2 regions of the Rhodomicrobium lacus genome follow, and region 2 is predicted to be linked to the other one. Evidence: riboswitches for the same ligand, from Rfam matches in the RefSeq annotation. Region 2 holds a riboswitch; the other holds the start of a gene.
The links. A riboswitch is a leader RNA that binds a small molecule or an ion and turns the genes downstream of it on or off. The one in region 2 is predicted to bind S-adenosylmethionine.

Region 1: linked by a shared signal. The riboswitch ahead of metZ (O-succinylhomoserine sulfhydrylase) and the one ahead of metX (homoserine O-acetyltransferase MetX) in region 2 are both predicted to bind S-adenosylmethionine.

Annotation. Positions count from the first base shown of each region.
Region 1 is NZ_RZNF01000002.1:326,738-337,297, forward strand. It holds gene EK416_RS02255 (amidohydrolase family protein) at 19-1,464, shown strand; gene EK416_RS02260 (hypothetical protein) at 1,768-2,430, opposite strand; SAM riboswitch at 2,686-2,763, shown strand; gene metZ (O-succinylhomoserine sulfhydrylase) at 2,804-3,997, shown strand; gene EK416_RS02270 (PRC-barrel domain-containing protein) at 4,043-4,423, opposite strand; gene EK416_RS02275 (CsbD family protein) at 4,585-4,785, shown strand; gene cysG (siroheme synthase CysG) at 4,976-6,430, shown strand; gene EK416_RS02285 (Tll0287-like domain-containing protein) at 6,546-7,127, shown strand; gene hypF (carbamoyltransferase HypF) at 7,230-9,644, opposite strand; gene EK416_RS02295 (nickel-dependent hydrogenase large subunit) at 9,647-10,560, opposite strand, start outside.
Region 2 is NZ_RZNF01000012.1:22,058-32,617, forward strand. It holds gene EK416_RS09585 (cation diffusion facilitator family transporter) at 1-410, shown strand, start outside; gene EK416_RS09590 (sugar phosphate isomerase/epimerase family protein) at 457-1,377, opposite strand; gene EK416_RS09595 (TIM barrel protein) at 1,437-2,345, opposite strand; gene EK416_RS09600 (hypothetical protein) at 2,478-2,672, shown strand; gene EK416_RS09605 (pyridoxal phosphate-dependent aminotransferase) at 2,727-3,929, opposite strand; gene metW (methionine biosynthesis protein MetW) at 4,352-5,020, opposite strand; gene metX (homoserine O-acetyltransferase MetX) at 5,020-6,213, opposite strand; SAM riboswitch at 6,270-6,347, opposite strand; gene EK416_RS17745 (hypothetical protein) at 6,421-6,588, opposite strand; gene EK416_RS09620 (acyl-CoA dehydrogenase C-terminal domain-containing protein) at 7,111-8,904, shown strand; gene EK416_RS09625 (GNAT family N-acetyltransferase) at 8,993-10,165, opposite strand; gene rpoN (RNA polymerase factor sigma-54) at 10,210-10,560, opposite strand, start outside.

The sequences.
Region 1 (10,560 bases), on a different contig from region 2:
ACGCAAGGGGTAAATGGAATGAACGACGGTATATCGCTGGAAATGCTCGCCTTCAATCTTAAGCTTTTGGGGCGAAAGAGCAGAAAAAAAGTTCTGATCAGCGCGGGCAAGGAGGACGACAAGGCAAGAATGCTTCCCGCGATCCAGCAATTTCTAAGCCTTGAAGTCGATGTCTTTGCAACGCCGGGCACGCACAGGTTTCTTACGCGGCATGGTATCGACACGGTTGAAATTCACAAGATCACCGATGGACGCGCGCCGAACATCCGCACCTTCCTGAACGAGAACCGCTTCGATCTCGTCATCAATGTGCTGACTGGCGACAACGACTACGATGAATCGTCCGACGCCAAGCTCATCCGCAAGCTCTGTATCGAGAACGGCATCCCGCTCATCACCGATTGCGACGTCGGCATCGAGACCTTGCAGCAGATCGTTCGGGATACCAACAAGGGCACCTTCCGCTACAAGCTCTCCGACAACTCCGAGCCATGGAACCTTCGCCTTCACTTCATGGAGGCGGTCGAGAAGCTTGGCGGCTTCGCGAGCCATCACGCCCATTTCGACAAGGCCTACCTCGTCAACATGGAGAACCTGCGTCTCAGCCAGGTCGACATGCAGAAGAAATGGGAGATCTACCGCTACCTCAAGGAAAATTACACCCACGACGACCTCGTCGAGCGCATCAGCCGCGGCCTTGAGACGATGATCGCGCAAGGCGTGACCTATTGCCGGACGATGGTGGACGCGGACTCGACCGTGGGGCTGCTGCCGATCAAGGCGGCGGTCGAGGTGAAGAAGCGCTATGCGGATCAAATTCACTTCGAGGTCGGCGTGCAACCGCTGCAAGGTGTGCTCGACCCGGCGTCCTACGAGCAATACGCCGAAGCCTGCGCGATGGCCGATTATTGCGGAGGGCTCCCCTCGCGCGACCGTCCCCGCCCCGAAGCGCATCTCGACACGATCCTCGACCTCGCGAAACGCCTCGGCAAGCCGGTAGACGTGCACGTGGATCAGGAGAACAATCCGCTCGAAAACGAGACGGAGCTTCTCGCCGAAAAGACCATCGAGCACGGCATGCAGGGCCGCGTCTTCGGCGTCCATGCGATTTCGCTCGGCGCGAAAAGCGAGCGCGAGCAGGACCGCATCATCCAGAAGATCCTCGACGCCGACTTGGGCATCGTGATCTGTCCGTCCGCCGCGCTCAGCATGGCGCAACTGCCGATGACGGCGCCGCTGCACAATTCCATCGCGCCGTTCCCGAAGCTGCTCGCGGCGGGCGTGCGGACCTATCTCGGCGTCGACAACATCCACGACCTGTTCATGCCCATCGTGGACGGCGATGTGTGGACCGAATGCCGGATGCTCATGGAGGCCTGCCGCTTCTACGACATCCAGCAGGTGGCGAAATGGGCCTGCGCGCGGCCGATCGCGGCGGAACGGCCCGCCTCGCTTGCCGCGTAATCGCTTTTGCAGCGGTTTGGCGATCCAGCCGGTTCCGGCACGGAATCGGCTGGATGGCGAAGGCGGAGAGGGGGCGATAGCAGCCGTTCGGAATCTTCGAACTTAATGCCGGAGAGCCCCAACAAGCGGAAATTAAGCTAGAAGCATTAAACGGCTGTCGCCAATCATGCAAAACACCTTGCAGGTTAGCTGTTGGTTTAGGGAGTTTCGTGTGATGCTATTGCAGGGGTTTTATCTAATTTGAGTTCAAAAATATCGTTGAGTTTTGAAGAATTCATCTTCGCGCTTATGTGGTTTAAATCCCTAACCCTCGAGGAAAATAGGGTCTTCTCCTTGTGTGCCTGTTTGCAGGCATATCCTGAATTCTTTTTGATAGGCAAATTGCTTTTGCTTCTTGAATGCTACATCTTGCGATGCAAATTCGCCGTGGAACATCTCATCGTCATAGTATTCCACGAGACTCCCTCGAAACCATTGACCGCGACGCTGCAACGCTTCCTTGACCTGGGCCAGGAATGGTACGGCGGGCGTGATAACGGCATATGAACCAAATTTCAGGCATCGCTCATCAATCAAAATCTGGCTTTGGAAATCCGCTGCTTGCTCTTTGTCAAGATGGAATTTTCCATCTACTGCACCATATCCGTTAGTATATATAGAATATAGACAAATTATATGTAGGTCTTCGTGGTATTGATAAGATGTTGAGACGGGAGCTGCTAAGTCATCTTTTGTTATCTCGATATCACCGATTCCGGGAACACTCAGATTTATACGAATATCTTGTGGCTGCCACCACATTGCAACGCCTTCATGCGTGTCCGCCCTGCCATCATCATCGATGGAACACTCCAGTTTCCTAAAATACGAAAGACGATTTAGGTAAAGTTGCCCCCGCATAAATGATTCTGCGTACCGTTCTTCGCTGAAGAATTTGATGAAGTACCAAATTTTAGTGGCCGTCATGCTTTATACCTTGGAATCAACCTTTGCGCAGCACCTACTAGCGTCCATCGCGACCGAACGCTATGCCGATTGGAGGCAATAAGAGATTTTTGGAGCTGAACCCACAAAAAGGGCAAGAAGAAATGTCTGCTCACCACCTCTAATTGCTGCCGCTTCGAGCGCCCGTCAATGACCGCATTCGGCCTCGTTCCAGGCTCCGTAAATCCGCTCGCAACCGCCGCCGCCTCTTGACATGAGACGCAACGCGGCGTTTTCTATGCAGAACGTGGTCCTTTTGCCGGCCGGCTTGCAGCCACGCTAAACAAATTGCTAAAAGGCCGCTCGCCCTCTCTCCCGAAGGCTTACGGCATTTAGCGCCCATGAGAGAGTGACGATGTCCGACCAACAGGGGCCCGACGGCCTCCATCAAGATACGCTTCTCGTCCATTCAGGCACGCTGCGCTCGCCCCACGGCGAGACCTCGGAAGCGCTCTATTTGAACTCCGGCTTCACCTATGAAAGCGCCGCCGAGGCCGAAGCCCGCTTCAAGGGCGAGGCCGAAGGCTATGTCTACAGCCGATACGGCAACCCGACCGTTACCATGTTCGAGACGCGCATCGCCTCGCTCGAAGGCGCCGAGGCCGCGCGCGGCACGGCTTCGGGCATGGCGGCGGTGTTCGCTTCGCTCGCTTCCTACCTCAAGGCTGGCGATCATGTGATCGGCGCGAAGGCCGTCTTCGGCGCAAGCCGCGCCATCATCGAGGATATCCTTCCCCGCTTTGGCATCGAATCGACCGTCGTGGACGGCAGCAGCCTCGATGCCTGGCGCGCTGCCATCCGCCCGAATACGCGCGTGCTGTTCTGCGAGAGCCCCGCGAACCCCACGCTCGATCTCGTCGATCTCGAAGGCGTCGCCGGCATCGCGCATGACGCGGGCGCGATCCTGATGGTGGACAACGTCTTCGCGACGCCGCTTCTGCAACGGCCTCTCAAGTTCGGCGCCGACGTCGTGATCTACTCGGCGACCAAGCACATCGACGGGCAGGGGCGCTGCCTCGGCGGCGTCATTCTGTCGACCGAGAAATTCATCACCGATCATGTGCAGGGCTTTCTGCGCCAGACCGGCCCGACACTCTCCGCGTTCAACGCCTGGGTGCTGCTGAAGGGCCTCGAAACCTTGCCCGTGCGGGTCGAGCGCGAAACGTCAAGCGCGGCGAAGATCGCGGATTTTCTGAGCGAACAGCGCGGCATCGCGCGCGTGATGTATCCGGGCCGCGCGGACCATCCGCAGGCGGCGCTCGCGAAACGGCAGATGGCATCCGGCGGCCCGTTGGTGGCCTTCTCGCTCGACGTGGATAAGGACGCCGCGTTCCGGTTCATGGATGCACTGCGCCTTATCAAGATCTCGAACAATCTCGGCGACGCCAAGTCGCTGATCGCGCACCCGGCCACGACCACCCATCAGAAACTGTCGGACGAAGCCAAGGCGGAACTTGGCATCACGCCGGGAACGCTCAGGCTTTCTGTTGGTCTTGAGCACCCGGACGACCTCATCGAAGACATAGCGCAGGCACTCGCCGGAATTTGATCGCATCCAATACCGGAGCGCCAGCGCTCCGGTATTCGCTCATCTTCACCGATTGATCGACGGGTTCGACCAGTAAGGCTGCACGGTGTAATGCTCGTGCGTGCGGCTTTCCCAGTCCGCGTTCGCGAAGCTGTCGTCGTCGAGCGGCGGCGAGTTTTCGAGCTGTTCCTTCGTTATGTCGGTGCGGAAAGCGTCGAGGTCCGCGTCGTAGCTCAGCGCCGACCACGGAATGGGGCGCTCGCTCCGTCCGATGCCAAGGAATCCGCCGAAGTCCACGACGGCATAGGCGACACGTCCGCCCAGGCAATCGATCATGACTTCCTCGATCGTTCCGATCCGCTCATCGTCGCCGCCGTAGACATAAGCGCCTTCGACATCGTCGCTCGAAATCAGCTTCCGGCCGGGTTTTATCGCGTCTGTTGACATGTTCAGTCCTCCTCCGCGCGAAACAAGGCCCGGGCGGTCTCGTTCCCTTGCCGCCGCTTCGGCAGCAAATAAGCCAAGGCTCTGTCCAAGGTTTCAACCGTCGCCTGGAACTTTCCCCGCAGGAAATCGTTCACCTCTTCAGTCAAACGGAGGATATATCCATGAATTGGGATCAGATCTCTGGGAACTGGAAACAGTTCGAGGGTAAGGTGCAACAGCAATGGGGCAAGCTTACCGACGACGACCTGACCGAAGCCAAGGGCGATGCCAAAGTACTCGCCGGCAAAATTCAGGAACGTTATGGCGTAACCAAGGAGGAAGCGGAGCGTCAGGTCGACGAGTGGCATCGTTCGCTTCACTGACACGCTTCTGCTTTGGCGGCTTGAGCCGCACCGAACAAGGCTCGCCTCGCGCGGGCCTTTTCGTGTTTCGCGGGGCGGGGGCGAACTGCCAGGACGGCCGAATCGTCACCTTGTATGGCACGGCATCATTTTTCCCGCGCAAAACCGCGCGCGATGGGTTAGCCCTACAGCCCAAAAAGTGAGCCGACCCGTGGAACAGCTTCCCATCTTCTTCCAACTCAAGGGCAAAAACGTTGCCGTCTCCGGTGGCGGCGCGCCCGCAGCCCGTCGCGCGGAGCTTGCCCTTCGCGCGGGCGCGCGCGTCCGCGTCTTCGCCACCCATCTGAGCGACGATTTTCGCGCCCTTATTGACGATCCTCATTTCAGGCACGAGACGCGGGCCCCGTCGCCCGGCGACATGGCGGGCCTCGCGCTTGCCTTCGCCGCGACCGGCGACCGGACCCAAGACGAGGCGATGGCGGCGCTCGCAGGTGCTGCGCGCGTGCCCGTCAACGTCGCCGACACGCCCGAGCTTTGCGACTTCATCATGCCCGCCATCGTCGAACGCGATCCGCTTGTGATAGCCATTTCGACCGGCGGCGCGTCGCCCATCTTCGCGCGCATGATCCGCGCACGGCTCGAAAGCACAATCCCCGCCGCCTATGGCCGCCTTGTCGCGCTCGTCGGCTCATATCGCGACCGCCTCGGAGAGCGGCTTTCGGACCTTTCGCAACGCCGCCGCTTCTGGGAAAGGGCGCTCGAAGGCCGCGTGGCCGACCGCTTTCTCGCGGGGCGCGAGGATGAAGCGCGGGCCGAACTCGAAAACGCGCTCGACGCGGCTGACGACACGGCGCTTGCGAAGGGCGAGGTCTATCTCGTGGGGGCAGGGCCGGGCGACCCGGACCTTCTGACCTTCCGCGCGCTCCGCCTCATGCAGCGGGCCGACGTCGTGCTCTACGACCGCCTGCTGCCGCCCGGCATCCTGAATCTCGTGCGCCGCGAGGCCGAGCATATCTATGTCGGCAAGGAGCCGGACAGGCATGCAGTCACGCAGGAGGAAATTTCCGCGAAGCTCGTGCAACTCGCGAAGGAGGGCAAGCGCGTGCTGCGCCTCAAGGGCGGCGATCCCTTCATGTTCGGGCGAGGCGGGGAGGAGATCGAGGCGCTGGCTGCGGCGGGCATTCCGGTGCAGGTTGTGCCGGGCGTCACCTCGGCGGCGGGCTGCGCGGCCTATGCGGGCATTCCGCTGACGCATCGCGATCACGCGCAGGCCTGTGTGTTCGTGACGGGGCACGCGCGAAGCGGCGGCGGCTTGAGCCTCGGCTGGGAAGCGCTCGTGCAGCCGCATCAGACCGTCGTCATCTTTATGGGGCTTGGCCAGCTTGAATTCCTGATGAAACAGTTCGTCGCCCATGGCGGCGACCCCGCGCTTCCCGCTGCCATCGTGGAGAACGGAACGCGGCCGAATCAGCGCGTCGTTGTGGGCACGGTCGAGACCATCGCCGGAGCGGCCGCGAGCGAGGGCATTCGCGGCCCGGCGCTCGTCATTCTCGGCACCGTCGTCACCTTGCGCGACAGGCTCGTCAGTCCGGGCGGAACGGCACGCGACGACCCGGGTACATTCGCAAATGCGCAAGTACGGGAATCGCTGTTGCCTCCTCTTTAGCCGGTATTCTTTTTGCGGTCTTCCGCTGTTTGCGAGCATGATATATGCGTACCAGCGAATATATTGGCATGCGATACCGCCTTTAGGGCGGTAGCAGCAAAACCGGAGGGGCATCATGATTTTTCGGATCGGCGCGGTCACGATCTGCACGGCGATTCTCGGCATCGCGGCGGCTGACGCGGGAGAAACGGCAACTCCCGAGGCTCTCGCATCCGAAGCACGGGGCATCGTCGGCCGCTTCGCCGACAGGCTGAAGGGCGAACTCGTCGCCGCGATGAAAGAGGGCGGCCCCGTCGCCGCCATCGGCGTCTGCAACACCGCCGCGCCCGCGATTGCCTCCGAGGCGTCGGCTGGCGGGTGGATCGTGCGGCGCACCTCGCTCAAGCTGCGCAATCCAGCCACCGCGCCCGACGCGTGGGAGACCGAAACGCTCGCCCGCTTTGAAGCCGCGAAAGCGGGCGGTGCCGATCCGGCGAAGCTCGAACGCGCCGAAATCCTGGAAAGCGATGGAGCACGCCGCTTCCGCTATATGAAGGCAATTCCGACAGCGGCAGAGCCTTGCCTTGCATGCCACGGGACGAACCTTGCCGAGCCCGTCAAGGCGAAGCTCGCGGAACTTTATCCCGACGACAAGGCGACGGGCTACAGCGCGGGCGACATCCGGGGGGCTTTCACGCTGTCGAAGCCCCTGCCGTAATTCCGAGCGCCCTGACTCGATTCGACCGATCGCACGGACATCCGTCAGGCGGAAATGCTACGCGGAAGAAGGCTCCCGCGGTCAGGTCGAACCAACCGAAAGCTACCCGCGCGCGGCGGCGACGACAGCCTGCCCGAGCGAAATAGCGCCGTCTCCCGCCGGGAACAGGGCAGGGGCGAGCACCTCGAAATCGCAGGCAAGCCGCGCTGACACCTGTTCGAGCAGCAGGCGATTGTGAAACACGCCGCCGCACAGGACGATGGTGACGCAGCCCTCGCGACGGGCGAGGCGGCGACCGGCATCAGCCAGCGTTTCGGCGAGGAAAATGTGGAAATGCGCCGCAACGATTGCGGGCGCGACGCCCTTCTCCAGATCGGCGAGGACGGCACGCCACAGAAAGGACCAGCCGAGGCGCATCGGCGCGTTCGAGGCGTTTCCTCCGCCCGTCGGGAACGGCGAGACGATGGGGCGCGCTCCCGGGGCGTCTTCTGCGGTCATCGGGTCGGAGTGCGGGGCGCCCCACGCTTCGACAGTCTCCAGGTCGGCGATTGCCGTCGCCGCAAGCGCCTCAAGCTCCACTGCCGCCTGCCCCTCATAGGTGACCTCGTCGAAACAGAGTCCGAGGGCGGCGGCCACGGCGTCGAACAGTCGACCGGCCGACGAAGCGGGCGGAGCGTTCAAACCGCGCGCCATCATTTGCAGCGCAGGCGCGACGGGCTTCGCGGCGAGGCGACGCAGGATCGGGATGTCGTGCTGGCGCTTCGATACCTCGTCCCAGCCGAGCGCGACGTGCAGATGCGCGAGAAGGTTCCGCCATGGCTCGCGCATGGCCTTCGCTCCGCCGATGAGCGGCACGGGCGCGAAGCCGGCAACGCGGCGGCAGGCGCGATAATCCGCTACGAGAAACTCGCCGCCCCAAAGTTCGCCGCCATCGCCCATGCCGAGGCCGTCCAGCGCGATACCGAGCACGGGCGGCGCGTCGAGAGGCACGCCCCGTTCCGCCATCGCCGCCGCAACATGGGCGTGGTGATGCAGCACCCGCGCGACCGGCAACCCGCGCTCCGCGGTCAGGATTTCGCCAAGTTGCGTCGCGTGGTAATCGGGATGCGCGTCCACGGCTACGATATCCGGCGCGAAACGGAACAGCCGCTCGAAAAGCGCGAGGTTCGCGCGGTAATCGGCGTGCGTGGCGGCGTTTTCAAGGTCCCCGATGTGCTGCGAAACGACGGCCCGACCGTTGCTTGCGAGGCAGAAGGTGGATTTCAGCTCGGCGCCCATGGCGAGCACGGCGGGCGCGCGCTCGAACCCCTGTGGCAGCGAAAGTGGCGCGGGCGCGAGCCCTCGCGCGCGGCGTATGGTACGGACGCGACCCGCCGCCAGCCGCACCACGCTGTCGTCGAGCCGGTTCACGATGTCCCGGTCGTGCGTCAGAAAAGCGTCGGCGATGCTGGCCAATTGCCTGCGTGCCTCATCGTTCGCGATGCATTGCGGCTCGTCGCTGACGTTGCCGGAGGTCAGCACGACGGGTCCGGGCACATCGTCCATCAGCAGGTGATGCAGCGGCGTGTAAGGGAGCATGAAGCCGAGCGTCGTCTGGCCGGGCGCGATACCGGAGGCGAGCGGCGGCGCGTCGGTGCGGCGGGAAAGCAAAACGATGGGAGCGCCGGCGATTTCGAGGGCGGCGCGCTCAGGCGGCGCCATGGTGGCGTAACGTTCGATCGTCGCGACATCGCGCGCCATGAGCGCGAGGGGCTTGCCGCTCCGTCGCTTGCGTGCCCTGAGCCTCGCGACCGCGTCCTCATTCGCCGCATCGCAGGCGAGGTGAAAGCCGCCGATGCCCTTGATCGCCACGATGCCCCCGTCGCGGATGAGCCGCGCGGTGGCCTCGATCTCGTCGCGCGCATCTGCGAGCGGAAGCGCCGCCCCGTCCGCGCCTTCGAGCCGCAGCTTCGGCCCGCAGACGGGGCAGGCGTTCGGCTGCGCATGGAAGCGCCGGTCGGCGGGATCTTCATATTCGGCGCGGCAGGCCGGGCACATCTCGAACGCCGCCATGCTCGTCGTCGCGCGGTCGTAAGGGATTGCGCGTACGATGGACAGGCGCGGCCCGCAATGCGTGCAATTGGTGAAGGCGTAACGGTAGCGGCGATTTTCGGGATCGCGGATGTCGGCGAGGCAGGCGGGGCAGGTGGCGGCGTCGGGCACGATGCCGGTCGTGACGTCGCCCGCGCCGCTCTCGACGATGCGAAAGCCGTCCGGCGCGCAGCCGCTCGGCGGCGCGGTCTCGATGCGCTCGATGCGGGCGAGTGGCGGCGCGCGGTCGGCAATCGCGTCGAGCAGCGCGTCGAGCGCCGCGCGCGGTCCGAAGGCGTGAATCAGCACGCCCTCCGCGTCGTTGGACACATCGCCCCGAAGGCCCAATTCGCGCGCGATCCGCCACACATGCGGGCGGAAGCCCACGCCTTGGACAAGACCGCGCACACGGATCGAGATGCCTTCGATGTCGTCCGCCTCCGCCATGGTCAGTGCACCGTGCAGACCATGCAGGGGTCGAAGGAGCGCACGATATGCTGCACGGCGATGGGCGTCGCCTCACCCGGCCGCACCGGCGCGCCGACAAGCGCCGCCTCGCATGCGCCCGGCTGACCGCTTCCGTCGCGCGGCGAGAAGTTCCACGTCGTCGGCGCGATGATCTGGTAGTTGAAGATGCGGCCCTTGCGGATGTCGAGCCAGTGGCCGAGGCTTCCGCGCGCCGCCTCGATCATGCCTGCGCCGCGCGCGTCGTCGGGCATCGGCATGGTGACGCAGAACGGGTCGTCGGGACGGACCGCCGCCGTCCAGCGCTCCAGCAGGAGAACAAGGCGGGCCACCTCGACGGTGCGGGCAATCACGCGGTTGCGCGCATTACTTCCCGAACGTGTGGACAGGCTCATGACAAGGGGTTGTCCGTCGACGAGCTGGCGGGCGAAGGCTCCCGTTTCGGCCACGCGGCCTGCAAGACGCGGAGCCTTGCACCAGCTATAGGCGTCGGCCGCGTCGGCGTCGGGCAGCGTGAGCCCGCGCGATGGCGGGCGCGGGCCTTCCGCCGCGCGCACCATCCACGCGCGGGCATGGTCTTCCGCGATATCCTCTTCGCGGAGCGGGCCGGTCGCGCCGCCGTCCCAGACGCCGCGCGCGAAGGCCGGTCGGCTGTCCAGCGGATAGGCGCCAAAGCTGAGATAGAGGCCGGGGCCGGGGCCAAGCCTTTCAAGACCGGCACCCCGCGAGAAGGCGAGGAAGGCGCGGAGATCGCCGCCGCTCGCGTCCGCCTCCCACGCGTCGAGCGCGTCGGCGCTGTCGAGGGCGGCAACCGCTTCCAGCCCATCGCCGTAGAATGTCGCTTCAAGAAAGCGGCGAAGCCCCGCGATGTAGCCTAGAAGCCGCGTCTGCTCCGCTC
Region 2 (10,560 bases):
TTGCGGCCGTTCTCACCGGCTGGCTATGGCTTGACGCGGTCATCGCGGCCTGCGTCGGCGGCTGGATCCTCATTTCCGGGTGGCGGCTTGTAAAGGAGAGCGTCGGCGGGTTGATGGATGCGGCCGCCGATCCCGACACGCTCGCCGCCATCAAGGCCATCATTGGCGCGGAAGCAAACGGCGCGCTTGAAGCGCACGACCTGCGCACGCGCGCCGCCGGCCCCGTCACCTTCATCGAGTTTCATCTCGTGGTGCCCGCCGGCATGACCGTGAGCGCCGCGCACGATATTTGCGACCGCATCGAGAATGCGCTGATGAGCGAAGTTCCAGGCGCCCGCGTCACGATCCATGTCGAGCCCGAGAACAAGGCAAAGCACGCCGGCGTAAGGATGCGCTCGTCGCACGCGTAACGCCGGGTTCGGCCGAGAGCGCGCGCTCGCCTCGCTCGCCCCACTGTCATGCTTCGGCGCGCCGTTTCTGTGCGCGCTCGTAAGCGGCAGCCAGAGCGCGCGCGCGGACCACGCCATCCGGCAGCGCGAAGCGATATTGTGCCGATAATTCGAGCAGGAAAAGAGCGTCCGGCGGAAAGTTCAATTCGTCCATCAGGTCGTGCCAGGGAAGCCTTCCCCAGCCGAGCGGCAAATGCAGGTCGCCGAGGCCATAAGCGACGCGCTCCGACGGCACGAAAATGGCCATGTCGGCGGGATCGGCAAAGCAATCGTGCAGATGGAGATGCGCCGAAATGCTGGCCAGAGCCTTCGCTTCGGCCCGAAAATCCGCCCCCTCCGCCGCGCAGGCAAGCGCTGCGTGAGCGAAATCGAGGCAGCCGGTCACATTCGGATGTGCGATGGCAGCGATCTCACGCGCTATTTGCGACGGCAGCGGCGCGATCCGCCCTCTGTCGGGCACATAGATGTTTTCAATGGCAAGGCTCATGCCGCCCCGCTCGGCAACATCGGCAAGTGCCCGGAACGCGTCGCGCTGGCGTGCATAGGCCGCCTCGATCCGGCCTTCGTCGGCGCGCGCGATGTGCCCGGTGTGCAGAACGATGCGGAAGACGCCAAGCTCGGAAGCCGCTGCTATGGCCGCTTCCGCCACGATGCGGTGACGCGCAAGGAGATCGGAAGCGTCCATCATGTTGACGCCGACGGGACCGTGCGCCGTCAATGCAAACGGCCTCGTCCCGATCGCCAGCGCCAGTCGCCTCATCTGGTCGGGCAGCACCCGGCCGCCCGCGATGATATCGAGCGCGAACAGCGGCAGTTCCACGACGTCCACGCCCAGCTCCTCGGCGAGATCGAGATTGCGCCGGAGTGCCTCGAAATCGGGGTCTTCGCATGCCGCGCTCGCAAACCCTATCCCGCCTGAGATTGCCATCGCGCCCCCCCCCCCCGTTTTCCGAATCCGGGGAACGATAGCACAGCGGCGGAGCATGTTCAGGCGTTCGCGCGGCCAGCCTTGTATACTTCAATCATGTCTTGCATCTCGCGCACGCTGTCGTCGAGCGCATACCAGTAACGCGGCGGCAGTTCGAGGTTGAAGATGACGTCGGGGCGGAAGGTGAAGCGCTGCATCATCTCCAGCCACGGAAGCTTGCCCCAGCCGATGGGCGCATGCAGATCGCCGAGGCCGTAGGCGAGCCGTTCTGCATCCGCAGAGGTGCGGAGCTGCGTCGGATCGCCGAACGAATCATGGACATGAAGGTGGATGGCCACGCGCGCGAGCGCCTCGGCCTCCGCCAGAAAGTCCGCTCGCTGCGACGCGCAGGTAATGGCACCGTGCGAGAAATCGAGGCACGCGAAGACGTTTGAATGCCCGATGGCCTCGATTTCGCGGGCAAGGCGCGAGGGAAGCGCGGTCACCTCGGCTTCGCTCGTCGAGAATATGTTTTCGATGGCAATGATGATGCCGTGCGCGGCGGCGATGTCGCCAAGCCTCGCGATATAGTCGCGCTGGTTGCTGTAGGCCGCTTCTATTGTTCGCGGATCGCTCTCCCTCGTGACGCCGGTGTGAAAGACGACATGCACCGCGCCGATTTCGGCAGCGGCCTCGACACTCGCCCGCGCCACCTCGAAGTGACGCTCCGAAAGCTCGCGCTGCATGAAGTTGACCGCAATGGGGCCATGCGCGGTGTAGCCAAGCGCGCGCGGGCGCAGCGCCTCCTTCAGGCGGCGCAGCTGGCTAGGGATGATGCGTCCGCCGGCGATCAGGTCCATCGCGAAGATCGGGATTTCAACGAAGTCGACGCCGAGTTCCTCGGCCTGACTCAGATTGCGCCGCAAGTTTTCGAAATGATAATCGTCTCGAACCGCGCTCGAGAAACCGGCTCCACGAACAGCCACCATTTTTTCACCTCTTGCTTTTGGCGCACAAGGCTAGGCTGCGCCTGCGAAGCGATGATGACATGGCGATGGGGCCTAAATCCGGCCCACTTATTCTGTAAACTGGAAAAACAAATAACATGTGGGAGTGCGGCTATGGCAAAACCTAAGTACGAGGAAACCGAACGTTTCGAGGACGTTATCTCCCCCATCGGAACCTTCGAAGGGCACGAAATCGTTAGAATCCGAAATAATGAAACCGGAGAGGAGACGACCGGGCGCGGGCGCACGTACGAAGAGGCACGCGACCGTGCTGTTTCCCAACACATCGAAAACGAAAAAAACAAGTAGATGCTCTACCTGTGCAGTCTTGCCGACTGCACAGGCTAACTATACGCCGAGGCGCTATTTCAGGCTTGCGCAGAAGCGTTGAATGCGGCGGCCCGCTTCCTCAAGCTCCTTCGCGGACGTCGCATAGGAGATGCGGAAATACGGCGACAGCCCGAACGCGGCGCCGTGGACGACCGCCACGCCTTCGTCTTCGAGCAGCGCCGTCACCACGTCCTCGTCGTTCTCCAGCACCTTGCCGCCGGGCGTCTTCTTGCCGATGAGGCCCGCGCAGGATGGATAGACATAGAACGCGCCTTCGGGCGTCGGGCAATCGATGCCGTCGGCGTCGTTCAGCATCGACACGATGAGGTCGCGCCGCTGCTTGAAGCTCTCCGCGCGCGCGGGCAGGAAATCCTGCGTGCCGTTCAGCGCCTCGACGCTCGCCCATTGCGAAATGCTCGTCGGGTTCGAGGTCGTCTGCGACTGGAGCGTCGTCATCGCCTTGATGAGCGCCTCCGGGCCGCCGCAGTAGCCGATACGCCAGCCTGTCATCGCATACGCCTTCGAAACGCCGTTCACGGTGAGCGTGCGGTCGTAGAGCGCAGGCTCGATCTCGGCGGGCGTCGTGAACTTGAAGCCGTCATAAACGAGGTGTTCATACATGTCGTCCGACAGCACCCACACATGCGGATGGCGCAGCAGCACGTCGGTCAGCGCCTTCAGCTCGTCGCGCGTGTAGGCCGCGCCCGTCGGGTTCGACGGGTGGTTGAAGATAAGCCACTTCGTCTTCGGCGTGATGGCCGCTTCGAGGGTCTCGGGCGACAGCTTGAACTTCGTGCCGATACCCGCTTCCGCGAATACGCAGGTGCCGCCGGCGAGCAGCACGATATCGGGATACGACACCCAGTATGGCGCCGGGATCACCACCTCGTCGCCGGGGTTCAGCGTCGCCATCATGGCGTTGAAGATGACCTTCTTGCCGCCGGGCGCCACCATGATCTGGCTTGGCTTGTAGTCGAGGTTGTTCTCGCGCTTGAACTTCGCCGCGATCGCCTGCTTCAGTTCGGGGATGCCGTCGACGTTCGTGTACTTCGTCTTGCCTTCGCGGATGGCCTTGATGGCGGCTTCCTTGATGTTGTCCGGCGTGTCGAAATCGGGCTCGCCCGCGCCGAGGCTTATCACGTCCTTGCCCGCCGCTTTCAGCTCGCGCGCCTTGGACGAGACGGCGATGGTGGGCGAGGGCTTAACGCGAGCGAGCGCGTCGGACAGGAAGGCCATTGTCTTTCTCCAGAGATGCGGGAATGCGCACGCAAACTATGCCTGTCGGGCAAGACGCGCAAGAGCGGTTTCCTTTGCCAAGCCCGGTTCGTTACTTAGGCGGACAGCACCGGCCGCGCCGCGCGAGATGGAACACAATTTTCTGATGCAGACCGCTCTTCTTTCCCTTTACATCGGAAATGTTCGATGACACCCTGAACGTATGAGCAATGCAACGAAAGGAGGTGATCCGATGTCGAGTGGGATTTCAGCGCTGGAGCAGCAGCTTGTGCGTGTCCCGGCGTCGTTGGGGCAGCCTCCTGCGAATGCCTGATGCGCCGTAGCGTTGCGCCATTGATGGCGCAACGGGCTGTGTGACAGCCTGTCTCACGAAGCCGCGGGAAGCGACACCCGCGGCTTTTTCTTTGTCCGCTGAACGGCCTTCAATCCGTCGGCGGTTTCTCGTCCGCCGTCAGCAGAAACACGGCCTGCTGCGCGACGATGTTGTGCAGAAAGGGCGGCACGCGGCTGCCGAGCGGGCGCCCGTGCGGCGACAGCGCGAAGGAGCGCTCGATCTTCGCGCCCACGACGACGCAAAGCTCGCGGAAGTCGGCGATGGTGCAGAAGTGAATGTTCTGCGTCTGATACCAAGGCTCCGGCAGGTTCCACGTCATGGGCATGCGCCCCTTGAACAGGATCTGTGAGCGAATGCGCCAGTGTCCGAAATTCGGGAACGAGACGATGACATGGCGTGCGATGCGCAGCAATTCCTGAAGAACCTCCTTCGGGCGCGTCGTGGCCTGAAGCGTCTGCGACAGGATCGCGTAATCGAACGCCCAATCGGGATAGTTCACGAGGTCGTGGTCTGCGTCGCCCTGAATCACGGACAGGCCTTTTGCGACGCAGAAATTCACACCGGACTGCGAAAGCTCGATGCCGCGCCCGTCGACCTTCTTCTTTTCTTCGAGAAGCTTCAAAAGCTCGCCCGTGCCGCAGCCGACATCGAGCACGCGCGCGCCATCCTCGACCATTCCCGCGATCAACAGAAGGTCTATGCGGTGCTGCGCCGTCTGCGCTGACGCAAAAGTCGCGCGGTCCTGATAGGCCGTCATCAGATGCCCTCCCCGGAGATCCCCTCCTCCGCCGCCGTGAGCCCGCGCTTCGCGCCAGCCGACTCGAGGAAGCCGCGGACAGTGGCGAACAGTTCGGGCTCGTGCAGGAGGAACGCGTCATGGCCCTTGTCGGTGTCGATCTCCACGAAGCTGACATTGGCCGCGACCGCATTCAGCGCCTGCACGATGGCGCGGCTTTCGCGCGTCGGATAGAGCCAGTCGCTTGTGAACGACACGAGGCAGAAGCGCGCCTTCGTCCCGGTGAAGCTGTTCGCGAGGACTCCCCCGAAATCCGCAGCGAGGTCGAAATAATCCATCGCGCGCGTGATGTAGAGGTAGCTGTTGGCGTCGAAGCGATCCACGAAGCTGATGCCCTGATGGCGGAGATAGCTTTCCACCTGAAAATCGGCGTCGAAACCGAAGGTGATCTTCTGCCGGTTCTGCAGGTTGCGGCCGAACTTCCGGTGCAGCGCTTCATCGGAGAGGTAGGTGATATGCGCGGCCATGCGTGCCACCGCAAGCCCCTTCGCAGGAGTTGTGCCTTCCTCTAGATAGCGCCCGGCGCGCCATTCCGGATCGGCCATGACGGCCTGGCGGCCGACCTCGTTGAACGCGATGTTCTGCGAGGATTGGCGCGCGGCGGTCGCGATCGGCATTGCGGAAAAGACACGGTCGCCGTAGCTGGCGCACCATTCGAGCGCCTGCATGCCGCCCATCGAGCCGCCGATGACGCAGAAAAGGTCCGGGATTTCCAGATGTTCGATTAGCCGCGATTGCGCGCGAACCATGTCGTCGATTGTGATGACGGGAAAATCCAGTCCCCACGGTTTGCCGGTCGCCGGGTTGATCGATGCCGGCCCCGTCGATCCCATGCATCCGCCGATGACGTTCGAGCAGATGACGAAATAGCGCTTCGTGTCCACCGGCTTGCCGGGACCGACGAGCGTCTCCCACCAGCCGGGCTTTCCCGTGATCGGGTGCCGGTCGGCGACATGCTGGTCGCCCGTCAGCGCGTGGCAGACGAGAACCGCGTTCGTCTTGTCCGCGTTAAGTTCGCCATAGGTCTGGTACGCAATCTGAAAGGTTTCGAGCGAGCGCCCGCAATCGAGCGGCAGTGGCTCGCTGCTCTGGAATAGCTGGCACGCTAACGGTATCGTCCGGTACTCGCTGCCGGTAACAAGCAACCTGCTCATTGGCGAAACGGCCCCAACCCTCTCGACGGACGGCCGACCGTGTTAACGCGCGGGGACCGGGGCGAGCCACGGCCTTTTAGCGAGTTTTTTAACGTGGCTGCAAGCCGGCCGGCCAAATCACCACGATCCATCAATAAAGGACGCCAGACGGCCTACGTCAAGAGCAGCCTAGTCAGCGCCCCGGCCGCCCGGCGGAGAATAAGGCGATCACCCGACTTGCGTCTTGAGATCGTCTTGCGTCTGGGCGCTTCTGTCTTCAAGCCCCTTGCGATGGTGAAGGACCGTGAGAACCTCCAGCACGACGACGGCAAATTCATTGAATTGCCAGCCTCGCCGCTCGGAATCGAGCCAGAGATGTTCGATCTTCTTTTCCATCGACGTCGTGAATTTAGGCCTTGGGGGAGAGGGCACTAGTTCAATCTTCTTTTCCATCGGCGGCGCGAGCCTATTATTGATATTGGCTATCAGGCTTCTCTCTGTACGCATTACGTCCACCCCTACCCTTTATGAGTTTGATCGCGCTATTCGCCGGTTTGAATAAGGCAAGCAACTCGTCTTCTTTTTTAGAACTCGGCGATTCTGCTGTCAGACTTCAAGGCTTCACAATCATTTATAACCAGGTGATGTGGTTAGAAGCGCGCCCCTCCCAAAGTAGGAGCGAGGCGTTTTTCTCCCCAAATCCCGAACGCATTCGCAAGCTGTTGCGTCTGCGAGGGTTTCCACACAAGCACCGCTGAAGACAAAGGTCTGTGACAAAAGCCAATGCTATGCGCCTTTCGGGGGGATCGCGTTTTGCTTGCCATTGACGTATACGTAAACTACTTAACGCTTGCAGGAGCGCGACGGTCGGCGTCTAGCGGCGGACCAGCGCTGAAAATGACCGAGGGAGGGAATACGATGACCAGCTACAAGGCGCCGCTCGACGATTACCGGTTCATCCTCACCGAGCTTTGGGACGCGCGCGAACTTTCGGCTATGCCCGGATTCGAGGATGCGACGCCGGACGTCATCGCCAGCGTGCTCGATGAAGCGGCAAAATTCTGCGAGGAGGTCCTTCATCCGCTGAACCAGAGCGGTGACGCGGAAGGCTGCGCTTTCGAGAACGGCACCGTGCGCACGCCGAAGGGCTTCAAGGAAGCCTATGAAAAATATGTCGAAGGCGGCTGGCCGTCGATGACCGCGTCACCCGAACACGGCGGCCAGGGGCTGCCGCACACGGTCGGCTTCGCCATCGAGGAATTCATCTGCTCCGCGAACCTCGCCTTCGGTCCCTATCCCGGGTTGACCGCTGGCGCCTATTCGGCCCTCGCGGCTCATGCGTCCGAAAACATCAAGGCGCGCTATCTGCCGAAGATGGTGTCGGGCGAATGGTCCGGGACGATGTGCCTCACCGAGCCGCATTGCGGAACCGATCTCGGCCTCATCAGGACACGCGCCATCCCTTGCGAAGATGGTTCATTCCGCATCACCGGCACGAAGATCTTCATTACCTCGGGCGAGCACGATCTCACGAACAACATCATCCACCTTGTCCTCGCGAAGCTGCCCGATGCGCCCGCGGGGTCCAAGGGCATCTCGCTGTTCGTCGTACCGAAATTCCTGCCGAACGAAGCAGGCGAACCGGGGGAACGCAATGCCGTTTCCTGTGGTGCGGTCGAGCACAAGATGGGCATCAAGGCCTCCGCGACCTGCGTCATGAACTTCGACGGCGCAGTGGGTTGGCTCGTGGCACAGCCCAATCAGGGCATGCGCGCGATGTTCACGATGATGAACGCGGCCCGCCTCGGCGTCGGCATTCAGGGCCTCGGCATCGCCGAAATCGCCCGTCAGAACGCGGTGATCTACACGAAGGAGCGCCTGCAGGGCCGCTCGCTCACCGGCGCCAAGGCACCGGAGAGGCCCGCCGATCCTCTGATCGTGCACCCGGACGTACGCAAGAATCTGCTCGAAGCGAAGGCATTCACCGAGGGCGCGCGCGCGCTCGCGGTGCTGATCGGACTCGGCATCGACCGGGCGGCGCATCACGCCGACGCCGCCGTGCGCCAGCAGTCGAACGATCTCGTCGCGCTGCTGACGCCCGTCATCAAGGCCTATTTCACCGACATGTCGGTGGAAACGGCGATCAAGATGCAGCAGATGTTCGGCGGCCACGGCTACATCCGCGAGCATGGCATGGAGCAGTTCGTCCGCGATGCGCGCATCACCATGCTTTACGAGGGCGCAAATGGCGTGCAGGCGCTCGATCTCGTCGGACGCAAGCTGCCGCAGAACGGCGGCGCGGCGGTGCGCGCTTTCTTCGCCATGATTCAGGCCGAGATCGAAGAAACGCTCACCGATCACGACATCGCCGATATCGCGGCCGCGCTCGAAGAGGCCTTCGCGAAGCTCCAGCAGGCGACCGCCTGGCTCGCGCAGCACGCCTTCGCCAACCCGGACGAGGCGGGCGGAGCCGCGACCGACTATCTGCGCATCTTCGCGCTCGTCACCATCGGCTGGATCTGGCTGAAGACGGCTCGCGTGGCGCAGGCGAAGTTGAAGGAAGGCGGCGAGGCAGCGCCCGAAATCTACGACGGCAAGCTCAAGACCGCGCGTTTCTTCGCGGCGAAGGTGCTGCCCGAGGTGGAAGGCCGCTTCCGCATCCTGACCGGTGGCTGCAAGCCCATGATGGATATGGCCGACGAGCAGTTCTGACGGGCGACAAGCCATAATTCGGCGGCGGGCGGAAGGCCCGCCGCAGCTGCGCCGGAAGAGCGCCGTCACCGCTCAGCATCTCAGGCGTCTACTCGCACCGCCTGTAGGGAAGCGCCTCGCTCAGCGCCTCTTGCTCCTGCGCCACGGCTTCGCGTTCCTGTTCGAGAAAACGCTTGGCGGCCCGGGCCAGACCGGGGCTCGCGAAGTAATGCAGACTGTAGGTCGTTTCCGGCGCATAGCCCCGCGCGAGCTTGTGCTCGCCTTGCGCGCCCGCTTCCACATGCGCGAGCTTGCGAGCGATGGCGAAGTCGATGGCTTGATAATAACAGGCCTCGAAATGCAAAAATGTATGGCTTTCGAGGCATCCCCAATAGCGGCCATAGAGCGTGTCTCCGCCGATGAAATTCAGCGCGCCCGCGATCGGCTCACCGTGGCGCATCGCCATGACAAGGAGGATGCGGTCGGCCATTGCCTCGCCGATGAGGCTGAAGAAGGCGCGCGTCAGATAGGGGCGCCCCCATTTGCGACTGCCGGTATCCATGTAGAACGCGAAGAACGCATCCCAGTGCGCCTCCTTGATGGCGCTTCCGGTGAGCCATTCAAACGCGATCCCGCTCGCGCGGGCCTGCTCGCGCTCCTTGCGCACGGCCTTTCGTTTTCGAGAGGCGAGCGACGCGAGGAAGTCGTCGAAGCTCGTATAATCCCGGTTGTGCCAGTGATATTGCGTGTCGGTGCGCTGCAACAGACCGAACCCGCCGAGCGACGCCCACTCGTCCCTCGATGCAAAGGTGACATGCCAGGACGACGCATCGCTCGCCTTCACCAGCTCGACGGCGGCGGACGAGAGGAGCGCGCGAGCCTGCTCCGCATCGACGCCAGGCCGCACCAGAAGCCGCCGTCCCGTGACCGGCGTGAACGGCACCGCCGTCTGAAGCTTCGGATAATAGCGGCCGCCCGCGCGCTCGTAAGCCTCCGCAAAGGGGTAATCGAAGACGAATTCGCCATAGGAATGCGATTTTGCGTAGCACGGCATCACCGCCGCCACCTCGCCCCTCTCGTCCGTCAGCGCGAGATGGCGGGGAGCCCAACCCTTTTCCGCGGTGGCCGAGCCGCTTTCTTCGAGCGCCGACAGAAAGGCGTGCGCGATAAACGGATTGAATGGAAGGCCCTGCGGGTTGGCACATGCGTCCCACGCCGCTGCCGGGATATCGCGGATGCGGTCATAGACGCTGACGCTCCAGGCGCCGGGTTCAGCGGTCAAATTACGGCTCCCGCCTGTCTTTTCTGCGTGCCCGCCAGTGAGGCCTACGCGGCGTTCGCGCGCTTCAGCCTCCGGCGCGCAGCGGACGAAGGAATGCGCAACGCATCGCGATACTTTGCCACCGTACGGCGCGCGATGTCGATGCCGTCGGCCTTGAGCATGGTCACGATCCGGTCATCGGACAGGATCTCCTCGGGCGACTCGTTCAGGATGAGTTCCTTGATGCGGTCGCGAACCGCTTCCGAGGAATGAGCCTCGCTCGACGCGCTCGCCGAGGCGATGGCCGACGTGAAGAAATACTTCATCTCGAAGATGCCGCGCGGCGTCTGGATCGCCTTGTTGGATGTGACGCGGCTCACGGTCGATTCGTGCATGCCGATCTTCGCCGCGATCTG